4 regions of the Pantoea sp. GABEPS69 genome follow, and region 4 is predicted to be linked to each of the others. Evidence: predicted binding sites of a transcription regulator. Region 4 holds the regulator's gene; each other region holds the start of a gene.
What was found. Region 4 encodes PhoB, which activates phosphate uptake and scavenging genes when phosphate is short. Its sites were predicted from a motif close to CTGTCATAAAACTGNCNNAT; they were not measured.
Positions count from the first base shown of each region.

Region 1: the regulator PhoB is predicted to act here: its motif matches at 2,499-2,518, upstream of pstS (phosphate ABC transporter substrate-binding protein PstS).
Region 2: the regulator PhoB is predicted to act here: its motif matches at 2,353-2,372, upstream of ugpB (sn-glycerol-3-phosphate ABC transporter substrate-binding protein UgpB).
Region 3: the regulator PhoB is predicted to act here: its motif matches at 1,287-1,306, upstream of pitA (inorganic phosphate transporter PitA).

Region 1 covers NZ_CP118618.1:4,091,903-4,096,976, forward strand. Annotated here, with positions in the region: partial or broken gene PVE98_RS19790 (2-alkenal reductase) at 1-136, shown strand, start outside; one part of gene PVE98_RS19795 (IS5 family transposase) at 207-548, shown strand; one part of gene PVE98_RS19795 (IS5 family transposase) at 551-1,060, shown strand; partial or broken gene PVE98_RS19800 (S1C family serine protease) at 1,057-1,956, shown strand; gene pstS (phosphate ABC transporter substrate-binding protein PstS) at 2,625-3,668, shown strand; gene pstC (phosphate ABC transporter permease PstC) at 3,757-4,719, shown strand; gene pstA (phosphate ABC transporter permease PstA) at 4,716-5,074, shown strand, end outside.
Region 2 covers NZ_CP118618.1:230,858-235,931, forward strand. Annotated here, with positions in the region: gene PVE98_RS01050 (high-affinity branched-chain amino acid ABC transporter permease LivM) at 1-653, shown strand, start outside; gene livG (high-affinity branched-chain amino acid ABC transporter ATP-binding protein LivG) at 650-1,417, shown strand; gene livF (high-affinity branched-chain amino acid ABC transporter ATP-binding protein LivF) at 1,419-2,132, shown strand; gene ugpB (sn-glycerol-3-phosphate ABC transporter substrate-binding protein UgpB) at 2,444-3,760, shown strand; gene ugpA (sn-glycerol-3-phosphate ABC transporter permease UgpA) at 3,823-4,710, shown strand; gene ugpE (sn-glycerol-3-phosphate ABC transporter permease UgpE) at 4,707-5,074, shown strand, end outside.
Region 3 covers NZ_CP118618.1:177,539-182,612, reverse strand. Annotated here, with positions in the region: gene PVE98_RS00830 (NAD(P)/FAD-dependent oxidoreductase) at 41-1,225, opposite strand; gene pitA (inorganic phosphate transporter PitA) at 1,467-2,969, shown strand; gene uspB (universal stress protein UspB) at 3,013-3,348, opposite strand; gene uspA (universal stress protein UspA) at 3,774-4,211, shown strand; gene PVE98_RS00810 (hypothetical protein) at 4,653-4,895, shown strand; gene rsmJ (16S rRNA (guanine(1516)-N(2))-methyltransferase RsmJ) at 5,011-5,074, opposite strand, start outside.
Region 4 covers NZ_CP118618.1:3,104,808-3,109,881, reverse strand. Annotated here, with positions in the region: gene PVE98_RS15280 (AAA family ATPase) at 1-1,978, opposite strand, end outside; gene sbcD (exonuclease subunit SbcD) at 1,975-3,174, opposite strand; gene phoB (phosphate response regulator transcription factor PhoB) at 3,370-4,059, shown strand; gene phoR (phosphate regulon sensor histidine kinase PhoR) at 4,074-5,074, shown strand, end outside.

The DNA of each region.
Region 1 (5,074 bases), 990 kb from region 4:
AGCCTGGTTCAGTCCCCACGAAACGCAGGAGCGCACGGTGACGCCGCGCGGCGACCTGGCCGCCGACGAAAAAACCACCATCGAGCTGTTCGAGAAATCGCGCGGGTCGGTGGTTTACATCACCACGGCACAACTAGGCTCTGTACGTAAACCCAAGAAATACGATTTTCTGTAAAATACACCGCCATTAAAGCCAGGAGGCCAAGATGGCAAAGCGGTATGAACTCCCCGACGCAGCCTGGGATCTGGTTGCAGATATCTTCACCAAAAATCAGCGCACCGGGCGCCCTCGGGCCGATGATCGCCTGATGCTAAACGGTATTCTCTGGGTGCTTTGCTCTGGCGCAGCCTGGCGAGACATGCCCGAACGATTCGGCCCTTGGTCAACGATCTATCAACGGTTCCGGGGATGGCGTGATTGCGGAGCTTTTGATCAGATGCTCAAGCGTCTTCATATCCGATTGAATGAGCAGGGTTTGATTGACTTGGAAACATGGATGATCGACTCCACTGCCGTACGAGCAACCCGGGCCTCATCAGGTGCCGGGAAAAAAGGGGATTTGAAGAACCGCAAGACCACGCGCTCGGGCGCAGCCGGGGTGGCCTGACGACCAAGATTCACATGCTGTGCGACGCCAATGGTGTGCCTCTGCGTTTCCTGTTGTCAGGCGGACAAGCCAGCGATATAGCCTATGCCCAACCGCTACTCGATCAGGCTTGCATACCCAGCCTGCGCGGTCGCCCACGCAAGCGTTGCCGCTGGTTGCTGGCTGACAAGGGTTACGACGCTGAAGCGCTGCGCCAGTATTGTGATCGTTATCGCATGCAGCCAGTCATTCCGTTGCGAAGCATGAAGCGCAAAACCAAGCCAGGATTGCCTCGACTTTTTGATCGCCCCAAATATCGGCAGTGCAACATCATCGAACGCATGTTTGGCTGGCTGAAGGAGAACCGTCGCATCGTGACGCGCTTCGACAAGCTCGCAACAAGTTTTGCGGCGATGGTCTCATTGGCCTGCGCTATGCGGTGCTTGCGACAATACTTTACGTACAGAGCCTAGTGCGTGACGTCTGGTCGCGCAATGTCTTTTCCGTGCCGCGCGGCACCGGCTCCGGCTTCATCTGGGACGATGCCGGCCACGTGGTGACCAACTTCCACGTGATCCAGGGGGCATCGTCTGCCACGGTCAAACTGGCCGACGGTCGCGATTATCAGGCTGCGCTCGTTGGCGCCAGTCCTGCGCACGACATCGCGGTACTCAAGATTGGCGTCGGCTTCAAGCGCCCGCCGGCGGTGCCGGTGGGCACCAGTGCCGATCTCAAGGTGGGGCAAAAGGTCTTTGCCATTGGCAATCCCTTCGGGCTCGACTGGACGCTCACCACCGGCATCGTCTCGGCGCTTGACCGCACCCTTTCCGGCGACGCCAGTGGCCCGGCCATTGACCACCTGATCCAGACCGACGCCGCTATCAACCCCGGCAATTCCGGTGGCCCGCTGCTCGATTCGGCTGGGCGGCTGATCGGCATCAATACCGCCATCTACAGTCCGTCTGGCGCCTCGGCCGGCATCGGCTTTGCGGTGCCGGTCGATACCGTCATGCGCGTGGTGCCGCAACTCATAAAGACCGGCAAGTACATCCGTCCGGCGCTGGGCATCGAGGTGGATGAGCAGCTCAACGCGCGTCTGCAGGCGCTGACCGGCAGTAAGGGCGTATTCGTATTGCGCGTGACGCCGGGCTCGGCGGCGCACAGGGCCGGGCTCGTCGGCGTCGAGGTCACCGCAGGCGGCATCGTGCCCGGCGATCGCGTTATCAGCATCGACGGTATCGCCGTCGACGACGTCACCACATTACAGGCCCGGCTAGACGACAAGAACGTTGGAGATGTTGTGGTCTTGTTAGTGGAGCGGGCCGGCAAGACTCGCGAGATGCTTGTGGAACTACAACCGGGAGTTTGATGGAAAGTGGGTCATGGATCTGCACAGCGAAGCAGCCAAGCGACTTCAGCCTTGCGCCGAACTACGAGCCCTAGCTAGTGCAGTGGGGGGAAGGCTGTTTAGGTTAAATGGATATAAGGGAGTCATTTTTGATTGTGTTTTTAAAAGAAGGTGTTGATTTTTTTGGGTAAGCATTTAGGGCGTCCAAGGGTTGGAGCAGTTGGCACGGATGAGAGAGCTCAATGCTCGCTAGGGATTGGATCTATGTGTTTTTTCTGACTGACTGCTTACATGTTGGAACGGGCAACATCGGAAAAGGATGAATCTTTATTTTCACCATTTACCGTATTTTTCGAGCCTGGGCGAAAATTAGGATGATACTTTAGCGCCCTTAATCACTCTCCCATGAAAGGCAAAACGATCCAGTCTCGGGTGTAAGTGCTCACAACATACTGATATAAAAGGGATTTTTTATGAATAGGAGAGCGCGCGACGTTTCTCTCTGTTTTTAGGGTTAGGATGAAACTTTATTTGCATCCCACAGCCCTTTTACTTTTTGTTCGCTGTCATATAACTGTCACATTTCCTACATTTCACTGTCATCAAACTGTCCTATTTTCCCTCCTGCAGCAATCACTGACTCCAACTACAACGGCTCCGAGCCTGAGATTAACTCCCCTGGAGGGAACATGACACTGATGCGTAGCACCGTAGCCCGAATCCTTACCGCCACTCTCGCCGTAAGCGCGGTTTCTGCCTTTGCAGCCACCGATCTGACAGGCGCGGGCGGTACTTTCCCGGCGCCGGTTTATGCCAAGTGGGCAGCAGAATATCAGCAAGCCACCGGTAGCAAAATCAACTACCAGGGCATTGGTTCATCCGGCGGCGTTAAGCAGATTATCGCGAAAACCGTGGATTTTGGCGCGTCAGATGCGCCGATGAAAGATGAAGACCTGCAGAAAAACGGCCTGTTTCAGTTCCCGACCGTCATTGGCGGCGTCGTGCTGGCCGTCAACATCCCGGGCGTGAAATCAGGCGAACTGACGCTCGACGGCAAAACCGTCGGCGATATCTATCTGGGCAAAATCAAAAAGTGGAACGACGCGGCGATCGCTAAGCTGAACCCGGGCGTGAAACTGCCAGATACCAACATCAACGTGGTGCGCCGCGCGGATGGTTCCGGTACCTCATTCGTCTTCACCAGCTACCTGGCGAAGGTCAACGAGGAGTGGAACAGCAAAATCGGCAAAGGCAACACCGTTAACTGGCCGGCCGGTCTGGGCGGCAAAGGCAACGACGGCGTCGCGGCGTTTGTACAGCGTCTGCCGGGTTCAATCGGCTATGTCGAATACGCCTATGCCAAGCAGAACAACCTGACCTACACCAAACTGGTCGATGCCGACGGCAAGCCGGTCGCGCCAAGCGAAACCAGCTTCTCTAACGCGGCGAAAGGCGCAGACTGGAGCAAATCCTTTGCGCAGGACCTGACCTTCCAGAAAGGTAACGATGCGTGGCCGATCACTTCCACCACCTTCATCCTCGTCTATAAAGATCAGGCGAATGCCGAGAAGGGCAGCGAAGTGCTGAAGTTCTTCGACTGGGCGTACAAAAACGGCGACAAAACCGCAATCAGCCTGGACTACGCCACTCTGCCGGATAGCGTAACCCAGCAGATCCGCGACGCCTGGAAAGCCAATATCAAAGACAGCTCTGGCAAAGCGCTCTACCAGTAAGCGAACAACTCCGGCCGGACGCGCGTCCGGCCAGATCGAAAAGGGCGGCCTCACGCCGCCCTGACAACCTCTGAAGAATGAGACTTCTATGGCTGCAACGAAGCCGGCATTCAAAGCCCCCGGTAAGCAAGGTGACATGATTTTCGGCGCGCTGGTTAAACTGGCTGCGCTGATTGTCCTGTTGCTGTTGGGCGGCATTATCGTCTCCCTGATTTTCTCCTCCTGGCCAAGCATCCAGAAATTTGGGTTTTCCTTCCTGTGGAACAAAACCTGGGATGCGCCGAACGAAGAATTTGGCGCGCTGGTGCCGATCTACGGCACCCTCGTGACCTCGCTGATTGCGCTGATTATCGCCGTGCCGGTGAGCTTCGGCATCGCGCTGTTTCTGACGGAGCTTTCGCCTGGCTGGCTGCGCCGTCCGCTCGGCACCGCCATTGAGCTGCTGGCGGCGATCCCCAGCATCGTTTACGGCATGTGGGGCCTGTTTATCTTCGCGCCGCTGTTCGCCGAATATTTCCAGACGCCGGTCGGCGAAATTATGTCGAACATCCCCTTTGTCGGCGCGCTCTTTTCCGGTCCGGCCTTCGGCATCGGCATCCTGGCGGCGGGCGTCATTCTGGCGATCATGATCATTCCTTACATCGCCTCGGTGATGCGCGACGTGTTCGAGCAGACGCCGGTAATGATGAAAGAGTCTGCCTACGGTATCGGCTGCACCACCTGGGAAGTGATCTGGCGCATCGTGCTGCCGTTCACCAAAAACGGCGTGATTGGCGGCGTGATGCTCGGCCTGGGACGGGCGCTGGGCGAAACCATGGCGGTCACCTTTATCATCGGCAACACCTACCAGCTCGACAGCCCTTCGCTGTTTATGCCGGGCAACAGCATCACTTCCGCGCTGGCGAACGAGTTCGCCGAAGCCGAGTCGGGCGTGCATGTCGCCGCGCTGATGGAGCTGGGACTGATCCTGTTCGTGATCACCTTTATCGTGCTGGCCATTTCCAAATTAATGATCCTGCGCCTTGCGAAAAGTGAAGGAGCGCGCTCATGACGACGATTGAACTGCAGGCTCGCGCCGAACTGGACGCGTCACGCCGCAAAATGCAGGCCTGGCGCAGCACCAAGAATAAGATCGCGCTGGCGCTGTCGCTGCTGACCATGGCCTTCGGCCTGTTCTGGCTGGTGTGGATCCTGTTCACCACCGTGACGCGCGGCGTGGACGGACTCAGCTGGTCGCTGTTTACCGAATCGACGCCGCCGCCCAATACCGCCGGCGGCGGTCTGGCCAACGCCCTGGCGGGCAGCGGCCTGCTGATTTTGTGGTCGACGGTGATCGGCACGCCGCTGGGCATCCTTGCGGGCGTCTATCTGGCGGAATATGGCCGCAAGTCGGCGCTGGCGGAAGT
Region 2 (5,074 bases), 1.2 Mb from region 4:
TTCTGCTGCTGAATAACACCGCGCTGACCGGCGGTCCCAACGGCATCGCGCAGATCCCTAAGCCGTCGCTGTTCGGCCTGGAGTTCGGCCGCAAAGTCTCTGAAGGCGGCTGGAGCACCTTCCACGAGTTCTTCGGCCTGAAATATGACCCCAGCGACCGCGTGATTTTCCTCTATCTGGTGGCGCTGCTGCTGGTGGCGCTGACGCTGTTCGTGATTAACCGCCTGCTGCGTATGCCGCTGGGCCGCGCGTGGGAAGCGCTGCGCGAAGATGAGATCGCCTGTCGCTCGCTCGGCCTCAGCCCGACGCGCATCAAGCTGACCGCCTTTACCATCAGCGCCGCTTTCGCCGGCTTCGCCGGCACGCTGTTCGCCGCGCGCCAGGGCTTCGTCAGCCCAGAGTCCTTTACCTTCGTCGAATCCGCTTTCGTGCTGGCGATCGTGGTACTGGGCGGCATGGGCTCGCAGTTCGCCGTAATTCTCGCCGCTATCCTGCTGGTGGTGTCGCGCGAGCTGATGCGTGACCTGAACGAATACAGCATGCTGGTGCTGGGCGGCCTGATGGTGCTGATGATGATCTGGCGTCCGCAGGGGCTGCTGCCGATGAAGCGTCCGCACCTGAAACTGAAGCAGAAACAAGGAGAGCAGGCATGAGTCAGCCTTTATTAGCCGTTGAAGGCCTGATGATGCGCTTCGGCGGCCTGCTGGCGGTCAATAACGTGGCGCTGGAGCTGCGCGCGCAGGAGATCGTCTCGCTGATCGGTCCCAACGGCGCGGGAAAGACCACCGTATTTAACTGCCTGACCGGCTTCTACAAGCCGACCGGCGGCACCATTAAGCTGCGCGAGCAACATCTGGAAGGGCTGCCCGGCCAGCAGATCGCCCGCATGGGCGTGGTGCGCACCTTTCAGCACGTGCGCCTGTTCCGTGAGATGACGGTAATCGAGAACTTGCTGGTGGCGCAGCATCAGCATCTGAAAAGCGGCCTCTTTTCGGGCCTGTTCAAAACGCCCGCCTTTCGTCGCGGCGAGAGCGAGGCGCTGGATCGCGCCGCCACCTGGCTGGAGCGCATCGGGCTGCTCGATCTCGCCAACCGCCAGGCGGGCAATCTGGCCTATGGCCAGCAGCGCCGTCTGGAGATCGCGCGTTGCATGGTGACGCGGCCGGAGATCCTGATGCTGGACGAACCGGCGGCCGGACTCAACCCGAAAGAGACGCACGAGCTGGATGAGCTTATCGCCGAACTGCGCGGTGAGCACAAGGTCTCCGTGCTGCTGATTGAACACGATATGAAGCTGGTGATGGGCATTTCCGACCGTATCTATGTGGTGAACCAGGGTACGCCGCTGGCCAACGGCACGCCGGAAGAGGTGCGTAATAATCCGGATGTGATCCGAGCCTATTTAGGAGAGGCGTAACATGGCAAACCCGATGTTATCCGTTAACAACGTCAGCGCGCACTACGGCAAGATCCAGGCGCTGCACAACGTCAGCCTGCATATCAGTCAGGGCGAAATCGTCACGCTGATCGGCGCCAACGGCGCGGGGAAAACCACGCTGCTCGGCACGCTGTGCGGCGAGCCGCGCGCCACCCAGGGCAGCATTACCTTCGATGGCAAAACCATTACCGACTGGCAAACCGCGCGTATCATGCGCGAGGCGATCGCTATCGTGCCGGAAGGGCGCCGGGTATTTTCGCGCATGACGGTAGAGGAGAACCTGGCGATGGGCGGCTTTTTCGCCAGCCGTCAGGAGTATCAGACGCGCATCGCGCGCGTCTATGAGCTCTTTCCGCGTCTGGCGGAGCGTAAAATCCAGCGCGCGGGCACCATGTCCGGCGGCGAGCAGCAGATGCTGGCGATCGGCCGCGCGCTGATGAGCCAGCCGCGTCTGCTGCTGCTGGACGAACCCTCCCTGGGACTGGCGCCGATCATTATCCAGCAGATCTTCGACACCATCGAGCAGCTGCGTAAAGAGGGAATGACCATCTTCCTGGTGGAGCAGAACGCCAACCAGGCGCTGAAGCTGGCGGATCGCGGCTATGTGCTGGAGAACGGGCACGTGGTGCTGGAAGATACAGGCGAAGCTTTACTCTCCAACGAAGCCGTCCGCAGCGCTTACTTAGGCGCCTAGGCCTGGCTTACTTGCCATTTCGGCAGCGGGCAGTGCTCGCATTCCTCACGTACTTTAGTACGCTCCGGATGCTGCGCGCTGGCCGTTGCCGAACTGGCTGCGCCGCCGACGGCCTTTGGCATTGGATAATGTCTGGCTATGACACCGACGGCCCCTGGCTGTTGTGCGATAAAATATTTTAGGTTGCCCTTCATCTGGCCGTCATGCGGCTGTCATCTCGCTGTTATTAATCCGTCATTTTCCCGTGTCATGTTACTTCGCGAACAAAAAATGCGTGATATCGCGCGTACCTACCTGCACAGGAAAATTCTATGTCCGTGTTGAAGACACAAAGTAGACTGATGAGTGTGGTTCTGGGCCTGGCCATCAGCGGCAACGCGCTGGCCGCCACTGAAATTCCTTTCTGGCACTCAATGGAGGGCGAGTTAGGCAAAGAGGTCGACTCTCTGGCGCAACGTTTCAACCAGGCGCATCCCGACTATAAAATCGTGCCGACCTACAAAGGTAACTACGAACAGAGCCTCGCGGCAGGCATCGCAGCGGTGCGCACCGGCAAAGCGCCGGCCATTTTGCAGGTGTATGAAGTCGGCACTGCCACCATGATGGCTTCGAAGGCGATCGTGCCGGTGCATCAGGTCTTCCAGGACGCAGGCATTCCCTTCGATGAAAAACAGTTCGTGCCGACCGTGGCGGGCTACTACAGCGACGCCAGCGGCCATCTGATTTCTCAGCCGTTCAACAGCTCCACGCCGGTGCTTTACTACAACAAAGACGCCTTTAAAAAAGCGGGCCTGAACCCCGATCAGCCGCCGAAAACCTGGCAGGAGCTGGCGAAAGACGCCGACGCGCTGCGTAAAGCGGGCCTGAGCTGCGGCTACGCCAGCGGCTGGCAGGGCTGGATCCAGATCGAAAACTTCAGCGCCTGGCACGCCTTGCCGGTCGCTACCAAAAACAACGGCTTCGACGGTACCGACGCGGTGCTGGAGTTCAACCAGCCGGTGCAGGTGCGCCATATCCAGATGCTGGAGGAGATGAACAAGAAAGGCGACTTCACCTACTTCGGCCGTAAAGACGAATCCACCGCCAAGTTCTATAACGGCGACTGCGGCATCACCACTGCCTCTTCGGGCTCGCTGGCCGACATCAAACACTACGCCAAATTCAACTTCGGCGTCGGCATGATGCCGTATGACGAGACCGTGCCGAACGCGCCGCAGAACGCCATTATCGGCGGCGCCAGCCTGTGGGTGATGAAAGGCAAAGACGCCAACACCTACAAGGGCGCCGCGGAGTTTATGCAGTTCCTGGCGCAGCCGGAAATCGCCGCCGAGTGGCATCAGAAAACCGGCTACCTGCCGATCACCACCGCTGCCTACGAGCTGACCAAAAAGCAGGGCTTCTACGACAAGAACCCCGGCGCGGATATCGCGACGCGTCAGATGCTGAATAAAGATCCGCTGCCGTTCACCAAAGGCATGCGTCTGGGCAATATGCCGCAGATCCGCACCATCGTCGACGAAGAGCTGGAAGGCGTCTGGACCGGCAAACAGTCGCCGCAGGCCGCGCTGGATAGTGCGGTGAAACGCGGCAACGAACTGCTGCGCCGCTTTGAACAGCAGGTGAAATAACCTGTGACGTTAAAAGGGTCGGCGCGTGCCGGCCCTGTTCTCTTTCTCAGACAGAGTACGCTATGTCTTCATCTCGTCCGGTGTTTCGCACCAGCCTGCTGCCCTATTTGCTGGTGCTGCCGCAGCTGCTGATTACCGCCATCTTTTTCCTCTGGCCTGCGGGCGAAGCCCTGTGGTATTCGCTGCAAAACCTTGATCCGTTCGGCATCTCCAGCACCTTTGTCGGCCTGGACAATTTCAGGCGCCTGTTTCAGGACAGCTACTATCTCGAGGCTTTCTGGACCACCATCGTGTTCAGCACGCTGGTCACGGTGTGCGGCATGGTGCTGTCGCTGCTGCTGGCGGCGCTGGTGGATTACGTTATCCGGCTACGCAAGCTCTATCAGACGCTGCTGCTGCTGCCCTACGCGGTGGCGCCGGTGGTTGCGGCGGTGATGTGGATGTTTCTGTTCAATCCCGGCCTCGGCCTGATTAGCCACTTTCTCAACCAGCTTGGCTATAGCTGGAACTATGCCCAGAACAGCGGCCAGGCGATGTTCCTGATTGTCGTCGCCTCGATCTGGCAGCAGATGAGCTACAACTTTCTCTTCTTTTTCGCCGCGCTGCAGTCGATCCCGAAATCGCTGGTGGAAGCCGCGGCGATCGACGGCGCCGGGCCGGTGCGCCGCTTCTTCAATCTGTCGCTGCCGCTGATTACGCCGGTGAGCTTCTTTCTGCTGGTGGTGAACCTGATCTACGCCTTCTTCGACACCTTCCCGGTGATCGACGCCGCGACCGGCGGCGGGCCAGTGCAGGCTACCACCACGCTGATCTACAAAATCTATCGCGAAGGCTTTACCGGGCTGGATCTCTCTTCTTCGGCGGCGCAGTCGGTAGTGCTGATGCTGCTGGTGATCGGCCTGACCGTTATTCAGTTCCGCTTCGTTGAGCGTAAGGTGCAGTACCAATGATTGAAAACCGTCGCGGGCTGGATATCTTCAGCCACACGCTGCTGGTGCTGGGCGTGCTCACTATTCTCTTTCCGCTCTATGTCGCCTTCGTCGCCGCCACGCTGGATAACGAGGCGGTCTATCAGGTGCCGATGACTCTGATCCCCGGCACCCACCTGTGGGAGAACATTTCGCGCATCTGGACCCAGGGGGTTAACGGCAGCGGCCCGGCGTTCAGCCTGATGCTGCTGAACAGCCTGATTATGGCGTTCGGCATTACCGTCGGCAAAATCACGGTGTCGATGCTCTCCGCCTTTGCGCTGGTCTGGTTTCGCTTTCCGCTGCGCACGCTTTTTTTCTGGCTGATCTTCATTACGCTGATGCT
Region 3 (5,074 bases), 1.2 Mb from region 4:
CCAGGCCGCGAAACAGTCTGGAATCGACGCCCGACGCGCGTTACAGCGCCTGCGCGCACGCCCAGGCTGAACTCCACGCCCACTGGAAGTTATAGCCGCCCAGCCAGCCGGTCACGTCCACCACCTCGCCGATAAAATAGAGTCCCGACACGTCGCGGGCTTCCATCGTCTTCGACGAGAGCAGCGTGGTATCGACGCCGCCCAGCGTCACCTCGGCGGTGCGATAGCCTTCCGTGCCGTTGGGCTGCACGCGCCACTGGTGCAGCGTCTGCGCCAGTTCGGCCTGCTGCTTGCCGTTAAGCTGCTTCAGCGTGACGTCCGGCACCTGCCCCAGCTCCTGCAACACCTCTACCAGCCGTTTCGGCAGCAGCTTCGCCAGGCTATTTTTCAGGCTCAGGTTCGGATGCGCCTCGCGCTGCGCGTGGATGAATTCCTCTATCGAGGTGGCGGGCGACAGGTTGACGGTAACGTGCTCGCCCGGCTGCCAGTAGCTGGAGATTTGCAGCACCGCCGGACCGGAGAGGCCGCGGTGGGTGAAGAGCATCGCCTCTTTGAATAGCGTGCCGTCCTGCGCCTCGATGGTGGTATCGATCGCGACGCCGGAGAGCGTCTGTAGCCGCTCGAGCAGCGGCTTATGCAGGGTAAAAGGCACCAGCGCAGCGCGGGTCGGATAGACCTTCAGGCCGAACTGCTCGGCAATCTTATAACCGAACGGCGTGGCGCCCAGGCCCGGCATAGAGAGTCCGCCGCTGGCGATCACCAGTTTTTCCGCCTGCACCGTCGCGCCGTTGAGCTGCAGCGTATAGCCAGACGCTTCGCGCGTCACGCTCAGCACCTCGCTGCGCAGACGTAGCGTCACCTGCCCCTTTTCGCACTCCGCTATCAGCATATCGACAATCTGCGCCGCCGAGTCGTCGCAGAAGAGCTGACCCAGCGTCTTTTCGTGGTACGCAATCTTATGGCGGTTAACCAGATCGATAAAATCCCACTGGGTGTAGCGCGCCAGCGCGGATTTGCAGAAGTGCGGATTGTGCGACAGATAGGCGGCCGGCTCGGTATACATATTGGTGAAGTTGCAGCGCCCGCCGCCCGACATCAGGATCTTGCGCCCGGGCTTTTTGCCGTTATCCAGCAACAGCACGCGTCGGCCTCGCTGCCCGGCCTGCGCCGCGCAAAACAGTCCCGCCGCGCCGGCGCCGATAATAATAACGTCAAACTTTTCCACTGCCTTCGTCCCGCCTGTTTTAAGAGGCGCTGATTGTAGAGGTCTGCTCATCATGACGCCAGCGTCAAAAATTTGTCGTAATTATGTCATAATGTAAACGGTTCATTTTAAGGCACTTTTAGGAGAAACCAGGCAACTTTAGACATTCTTAAGTCAAAACAAGGCTATATTTTGCTTTCCCATACCCTGCGTTGTCGCAGATAATGCGCCGCGCTCATGTCCTCAAAATGGCGTAATGTGTATGCTACATTTGTTCGCTGGTCTTGACCTCAGTACCGGCCTGTTATTGGTTCTTGCCCTGCTGTTTGTATTGTTTTATGAAGCAATCAACGGCTTTCACGACACGGCCAACGCAGTTGCCACGGTTATCTATACCCGCGCGATGCGCGCACAGCTTGCCGTGGTGATGGCGGGCGTATTTAACTTCCTTGGCGTCCTGCTTGGTGGCTTAAGCGTTGCTTACGCTATCGTGCATATGCTTCCTACCGATCTTTTATTGAACGTCGGCTCCGCGCACGGGCTGGCCATGGTCTTTTCCATGCTGCTGGCGGCGATTATCTGGAACCTCGGCACCTGGTATCTCGGTTTGCCGGCCTCCAGTTCGCACACGCTGATTGGCGCCATAATCGGCATCGGCCTGACCAACGCGCTGATGACCGGTACCTCGGTGATCGATGCGCTTAATATCCCTAAAGTCATCAATATCTTCCTGTCGCTGATTCTGTCGCCGATTGTCGGTCTGATCATCGCAGGCAGCCTGATTTTCCTGCTGCGTCGCTACTGGAGCAGCACCAAAAAGCGCGCGCGCATCCATATGACGCCCGCTGACCGTGAAAAAATCGACGGCAAGAAAAAGCCGCCGTTTTGGACGCGTATCGCCCTGATCGTCTCGGCAATCGGCGTCAGCTACTCGCACGGCGCCAACGACGGCCAGAAAGGCATCGGCCTGATTATGCTGGTGCTGATTGGCGTCGCGCCGGCGGGTTTCGTGGTCAATATGAACGCCAGCGGCTACGACATCACGCGCACGCGCGACGCGGTCAATCACCTCGAACAGTATTATCAGCAGCACAGCGAGGCGCTGACGCACATCATTCAGATGGCGCCGCCTGCCCTGCCGACGCCGGAAGAGACGCCGTCCGGCCCGAAAGAGTTTCACTGCGATAGCGCTCGTGCGCTGCAGGCGGTGCAGCGCGCGCAGGGCCTGCTGAACACCAATCTGCAAAGCTACGAACAGCTTAGCGTCGAGCAGCGCAGCCAGATGCGTCGTCTGCTGCTGTGCATCGCCGATACCGCCGATAAGGCGGCCAAGCTGCCGGAAACCAGCGCCGACGATAAACGTTTCCTCGGCAAGCTGAAAACCGACCTGCTGGGCACTATCGAGTATGCGCCGGTGTGGATCATCATGGCGGTCGCGCTGGCGCTCGGCATCGGCACCATGATCGGCTGGCGTCGCGTCGCAACCACCATTGGCGAGAAGATTGGTAAAAAAGGCATGACCTACGCGCAGGGCATGTCGGCGCAGGTCACCGCAGCGGTTTCCATCGGCATCGCCAGCTATACGGGCATGCCGGTTTCGACCACGCACATTCTGTCGTCGTCGGTCGCGGGCACCATGCTGGTGGACGGCGGCGGGCTGCAGAGCCGCACCATCAAGAATATCGCCATGGCGTGGGTATTTACGCTGCCGGTCTGTATTGTGCTGTCGGGCAGCCTCTACTGGCTGGCGCTGAAGCTGGTGTAAGCCACGCAAAAATAAAGGGCGACGCAGGTCGCCCTTTTTATTTCTAGTGCCAGATCGCCAGACAAATCAGGCTGAGAATCACTAACCCGCACAAGGCGCTGGTTAAGATGAACTGTCCGCGCACCCGCTCGCAGCGACGAATAAACTCCTCGTCATGATGGTCGAGATAACGTTTTGCCCAGATATAACGCACTAGCCGCACCTGCTTGCTCGGCTGACCGTGCGAGGTAAAAAAGCCTGCCCCGTCGACATACTGATAGAGTAAGGGATCGCAGCCTCGCAGCACCGCCAGCAGCGCGCGCAAAGAAGAAAAGTAGCGCGCCATATTCACAATACACACCACACAAAGAGCCCAGAAAAGCGCGATAGTGCTGATCATATTTCCCTCCCGGCTGGAGCCGCGGAGACGGGATGGAGCGCGGCTGCGCTTCATGCTCCACGGGAAAAGCCGACCACTGAATGACCTGAACAGATCTCTGTTTTTTGACAAGCTTACGCGGCCGGCACCTGAGAAGTACCACCGTTAATTTGTAGTGTAGGAGAAGTTTTTAACTCTTTTCCAGCGATGATTTTCGTTCGCCGCGAGCGAAAAAGGCGCTAAGCCTTGATCTTATTCACAACCGAAGCCTGTACAGCAGCATTTGTTAACCGTCGCCGCTATACTAAAGGCATAACAACTATCTGTCGGGAACGCCGACAGGGCAACTGGTGACAAATATCGCCCGTTCGCGTAAAGGATTGCGCAGGCAATGACGCGAGAGGAAGACAGGTCGCCATCCTGAATCTTGTGAAAGGAGTTATATCATGGCTTATAAACATATCCTGATTGCGGTAGACCTTTCTCCCGAAAGCCAGCTGCTGGTGGATAAAGCCGTCTCGCTGGCGCGCCCCTATGACGCCAAAATTTCGCTGATTCACGTCGACGTGAACTACTCCGATCTCTATACCGGCCTGATTGACGTCAATCTGGGCGATATGCAGAAGCGTATCTCGGAAGAGACGCATACCGCGCTGCGCGGGCTATCGGATGCAGCAGGCTATCCTATCAGTGAGACCCTGAGCGGCAGCGGCGATCTCGGCCAGGTGCTGGTCGATGCGATTAAAAAATATGACGTGGATTTAGTGGTGTGCGGCCACCATCAGGATTTCTGGAGCAAGCTGATGTCGTCGGCGCGCCAGCTGATTAACACCGTGCATATTGATATGCTGATCGTTCCACTGCGCGACGCAGAAGACGAATAACTGCAAAGAAAAAGCCGGCGCGAGTCGGCTTTTTTTGGCCGTTCAGGCGGCGCGCGTCATGTGTCGAATCCGCGCCCTCGGCTTTTTATTGCTTCCTGGTTAGGTAGAATAAAACTATTTTTTTTACGCGTAATTCATCCAGCACGCCTGTTTTAGCTAATTAAAAAAATCAGACAATAATAGCGCACTGTCGTACGACAGCCAGCTTGCACTATTTCTTGACAATATCTGCCAGCTCTGCACAAAGAAACTCACCTGTAATATCAGCAACGTATTAACAGTCGGCTATTTAGTTAATTATTTATGCCAAAAGCGTGATTTTAAATATTTTACTATATGCAAGATGGCTCACGCTCTTTATATTCAACCTGCTTTCGCTGCTGCATACGCGGCGGATAAAGCGCTATTTAATGGCTTAAATACCCAATAAGGATATTGATTATGAGAGAAATTAATCAGACTGAAATTGCCGTCGTTAGCGGCGCTGGCCTGAGCACCTTTATCAGCAACGTGAATGAGGCGCTGTCCCAGGTCTCTACGCTGCTCGACAGCACCGTTAAAACCCTGACCGAGACGACGGTTCTGGAAGAAGAGATCGGCCTGTCTTATAAAGCTTTTGGCCTGAGCATCGCGAAAGGTTTTCTGACCTCTTTTTCAAGCTTTCTGACTAAACTGGCTTCCTGATTTAATTTAATCTTTTCAGCACAGACGCTGAAATTAAATGAGCAGTTAAGCATGGCAGCTTTAAGCGTGCCTGACGTTACGCCAGGCACGCTTTTTATTTATTGCAGTTAGAGAATTATATTTCCCGCCCGAGCGGCGGATAAATATCAAAGCGATGGCTTTTGGTCACCACCGCCGAC
Region 4 (5,074 bases):
CCTGCAGCCGCTGCCGTTCGGCCTTCGCCTGCTTAACGGCCTCGCCTTTTTTGATGCCCTGTTCGCGCAGCGCCTCAACCTGCTGCTCCTGTTCGGCCAGCCGTCGCTGATTTTCGCTCAGCTCCAGCGCGGCGTAGCGCTCGACCGCCGGATGCTGGCAAGAGCCGCACAGCGGGCAGGGCTGCTCCGGTTCCAGGCGCGCGCGCCAGGCCGCCAGATCGGCGATATGCTGCTCCAGCTCGCAAATCTTTTTGATATCGGCCAGCGACGCTTTTTCGCGCGCGAAGGCGGCGCGCAGCGTCTGCAGCGTTTCGTCATCCTGCTGCAGCGTCTTTTCCAGCGCGGCAAGGCGCTGCTGACGCGCGGCGAGATGCTGCTGCAGCGGCGTCCACTGCGAGGCGAGCACCGCCAGCTGCTGACGCAGCGGGCGGCTCGTCTCGCTTTGCGCCAGGCTGGCCTGCAGCGCCTGCGGCGGATGGCGCTGCTCTAGATCGGCCAGCGCCTGTTGCGCCCTCTTCAGGGCGCTCGCCGCCTGCTGTTCGGCCTGGCTCAGCGGCGTCGCCTGCTGCTCCAGCCGGGCGAGCTCCGCCTGCCGCTGCGCCAGCGTCCGCTGCTGCTGAATTTGCTGCTCGCGCAGCGCCGCCAGCGCGGTTTCGCGCTGCGTCAGCTGGGCGAAACGCTCCTGCCACAGCGCCAGCGAAGGGCCCCACTGCGGCAGCGCGCCCTGATCCGCGCGCCACTGCTGCTGTTGCGCCAGCGCGGCCTGCAGGCTGTCGCGCTGTGCCGTTTCCTGCTGCAGCGCGCGCGCGCTTTGCGTCAGCGCCTGCTGCTGCTGGTCGCTTTCCTGCCGCTGCTGCTGCGCCTGCGCCAGCAAAGCGGCGATCTGCTGGTCGAGCGGAATGACCTGTTCCGTCAGCAGTGTCTCCTGCGTCTGCTGCTCGCGCAGCGCGGCGTCGCGCGCCGCCTGGGCCGCCTCGCGGCGCTGCCGATCGCTCTCGGTTTGCTGCTCGGCGGCCTGGCGCTGCTGTGCGAGCTGCTGCTGCGTCTGCTGCAGGCGCTGCTGCTCATGCAGCAGACTGTCGCGCTGAGCTAATTTATCGCGCAGCTTCTCCGCCGGCTCGCTGCGCGCCAGCCGCTGGCGATCCGCTTCCGCGTCGCGCCACGCCTGTTCTGCCGCCTCCAGCGCAGCCTGCGCGGCCTGAATGTCGCTGTCGAGCTGCTGCGCCTGGGTCAGCCACTGATGCTGCCTGCGCAGGCTATCGTTCTGCTGAGTAAGCGCCTGCTCCGCTTCGGTCAGCGCAGCCAGCTGCTGCTGCAGCGCGGCGCGCGCTTCGGCGTCGAGCAGCGTCAGGGTGCCGGCGCGGCTGCGCAGGTTATCCAGCGCCAGCCGCGCCGCCTTGTGGCGCTCGTAGATGGCGACGGAGATCTGGCCGTAGATCTCGGTGCCGGTCAGCTCCTCCAGCAGTTCGGCGCGCTCGCCGGGCTTCGCGTTAAGAAACGCGGCGAACTGCCCCTGCGACAGCATCATCGAGCGGGTAAAGCGCTCGAAGTCGAGGCCCGACAGCGACTCGATCAGTTTTAATTTGTCGTTGACCTTGTCCGCGAAGATTTTGTCGTCGATGCAGCGCGCCAGCTCGACGCGCGGCGCCTGCAGCTTGCCGTCGGCCGCGCCGCGCGCGCGGTTCTGACTCCAGAAGGCGCGCCAGGCTTCGCCTTTGATCTCGAACTCCACTTCGGCGAGGCATTCGGCGGTGTCGCGCGTCATCAGACCGTTTTGCGTCTGCGACAGCACGCCGAGGCGCGGCGTCTGGTGATAGAGCGCCAGACAGATGGCGTCGAGCAGAGTGGTTTTGCCTGCGCCGGTCGCGCCGGTTATGGCGAACAGGCCGTTGCTGGCGAAGGGCTCGGCGCGAAAGTCGATAAACCATTCGCCTTTCAGCGCGTTCAGGTTTTTAAAGCGCAGCGTGAGGATTTTCATTCGCTCTCCTCCAGCGAGGCGAGGGCAGAGCGGAACAGGGCGCTGAGGCGCGCATGCTCGGATTCTTCGATATCCTCCGCCAGCGCGATGCGGCGGGCGAAGACCTCTTCCACTTTTAGCTCGCTCAGGGTTTCGTTTTTTAGCTGCGCCAGGCTGTGCTGGCGCTGTTCGCGGCTGCGGCGCAGCAGCAGGACTTCGACCGGCAGATCGGCGGTCAGCGCCTCGACGCGGCGCTGCAAATCGCTGAGAAATTCCTGGGTCGTCACCTCAATATCGAGCCAAACCGGCTTGTCGCCCTGATGGTCGGCGAAGGGCGCCAGCTGCGCCTCGATCTCCGCCAGCGAGCCTTTCAGCATTTTCATTGGCTGGAACGGCGGAACGGGCAGCGGCGTCACGCTCTGCAAACCGGCGCTGTTCAGCTCCAGTAAAAAGACGCTTTTCTCGCTGCCGAGCTCGTCGAAGCTGAGCGGGATCGGCGAGCCGCTGTAGCGAATATGATCGCTGTTGGCGACGCGCTGGGCGCGATGGATATGGCCGAGCGCCACGTAGTCGACGTCGGGAAAAGCCGACGCGGGAAAGGCGTCGAGCGTGCCGATATAGATATCGCGCACCGAATCGCTTTTGCTGACGCCGACGGTGGTGAGATGGCCGGTAGCGATAACCGGCAGCGCCAGCGGATGCGCGCGCGCCGCGTCGACGCTGCGCTGATAGTGCGCGGCGATCGCCTCCAGCAGGCTGAGCTGTTTCTCCCGCCCCGACTGGCCCGCGCGGCTGCGCATAATATCGCGCGGCCGCAGATAGGGAATGGCGCAGAGCAGCGCGCCTGTTTCGCCGGCGCGGTCGCGCAGCAGCAGCAGATTGTGATCCGCCTGCGGCGTGGTGATCACCTGGGTATTCAGGCAGGCGAGCAGGGCGCGCGACTCGTTGAGCGTGGCGACCGAATCGTGATTGCCCGCCAGCACCACCAGCTGGCAGCCGGTCGGCTGCAGCGCCACGACGAAACGGTTAAAGAGTTCGCGCGCGTAGCTTGGCGGCGTGCCGCTATCGAAGAGGTCGCCCGCGACGATCAGCGCATCGACCTGATGCGCCTCGATACGCGCCAGCAGCCAGTCGAGAAAGGCCTGGTGCTCGGCCGCCCGGCTCTTGTTATAGAAAAACTGACCGAGGTGCCAGTCCGCGGTATGAATGATGCGCATAAAACTCCCTGCGGTAACGGTTTGCCGGAGGATTATACCGGCTATGGCGCAAAAGCGAAAAAAGCTGCGCTGGCTGTCATAAAGCAGTGTTAACGCGCTGATTAAGCGGCTATGTTTTTCATAAAAGTGTCATAAATCTGACGCATAATGGCGCCGCATATAACGGTGACAGCGGTCACATCAGCAGGAGTTGCAATGGCTAAGCGCATTTTGGTTGTGGAAGATGAAGCCCCTATCCGTGAAATGTTGTGCTTTGTTCTGGAGCAGAACGACTACCAGCCCATTGAGGCCGAGGATTATGACAGCGCGATAGGGAAACTGATTGAGCCCTGGCCAGATTTAATTCTGCTGGACTGGATGTTGCCGGGCGGCAGCGGTATTCAGTTTATTAAGCATCTCAAGCGCGAAGCCCTGACGCGCGATATTCCGGTGATGATGCTGACGGCGCGCGGCGAAGAGGAAGATCGCGTGCGCGGTCTGGAAGTGGGCGCGGATGACTACATCACCAAGCCTTTCTCGCCGAAAGAGCTGATGGCGCGCATCAAGGCGGTGATGCGCCGCATTTCGCCGATGGCGGTGGAAGAGGTGATCGAGATGCAGGGGCTGAGCCTGGACCCGTCGTCGCACCGCGTAATGTCGGAGTCGACGCCGCTGGAGATGGGCCCGACCGAATATAAGCTGCTGCACTTCTTTATGACCCATCCCGAACGCGTCTACAGCCGCGAGCAGCTGCTGAACCACGTCTGGGGCACCAATGTCTATGTGGAAGATCGCACCGTCGACGTGCATATCCGCCGCTTACGTAAGGCGCTGGAAGTTTCCGGCCACGATCGCATGGTTCAAACCGTTCGCGGAACGGGGTATCGTTTCTCCGCCCGCTACTAAACGGAGTCTTTACCGTGCTGGAACGACTCTCCTGGAAGAGACTGCTCTCCGAGCTGGCGCTGGCCTGCCTGCCGGCGCTGATTATCGGTTTGATTTTCGGCTATCTCCCCTGGCTGCTGCTGATCAGCGTGCTGGGGATGCTGCTGTGGCACTTCTATAATTTGATGCGGCTGTCGCACTGGCTGTGGGTGGATCGCACCATGACGCCGCCCACCGGGCAGGCGAGCTGGGAGCCGCTGTTTTACGGCCTCTATCAGATGCAGCTGCGCAACCGGCGGCGGCGGCGCGAGCTGGGCAACCTGATCAAGCGCTTTCGCAGCGGCGCCGAGACGCTGCCCGACGCGGTGGTGCTTACCACGGAAGAGGGCGCCATTTTCTGGTGTAACGGTCTGGCGCAGCAGCACCTTGGCCTGCGCTGGCCGGAAGATAACGGCCAGAACATCCTTAACCTGCTGCGCTATCCGGAGTTCTCCCGCTATATTCGCCAGCGCGATTTCAACAAGCCGCTCACCTTAATTCTCAATAACCAGCACCACATGGAGTTTCGCATCATGCCCTACAGCGAAGGGCAGTGGCTGATGGTGGCGCGCGACGTGACGCAGATGCACCAGCTGGAAGGGGCGCGGCGCAATTTCTTCGCCAACGTCAGCCATGAGCTGCGCACGCCGCTGACGGTGCTGCAGGGCTATCTGGAGATGATGAACGACTCGGTGATGAACGAGCGCTCGCGCGGCAAAGCGCTGCAGACCATGCAGGAGCAGACGCGCCGCATGGACAGCCTGGTGCGCCAGCTGCTGACGCTGTCGCGCATCGAGGCGGCGCCGGCCATCGACATGAAAGAGACGGTGGACGTGCCGATGATGCTGCATCTGCTGCAGCGCGAGGCGGAGACGCTGAGCGGCGGCCGCCACGAGATTCACTTTCACACCGATTCGCATCTCAAGGTGCTCGGCGACGACGATCAGCTACGCAGCGCCCTCTCTAACCTGGTCTATAACGCGGTGAACCATACGCC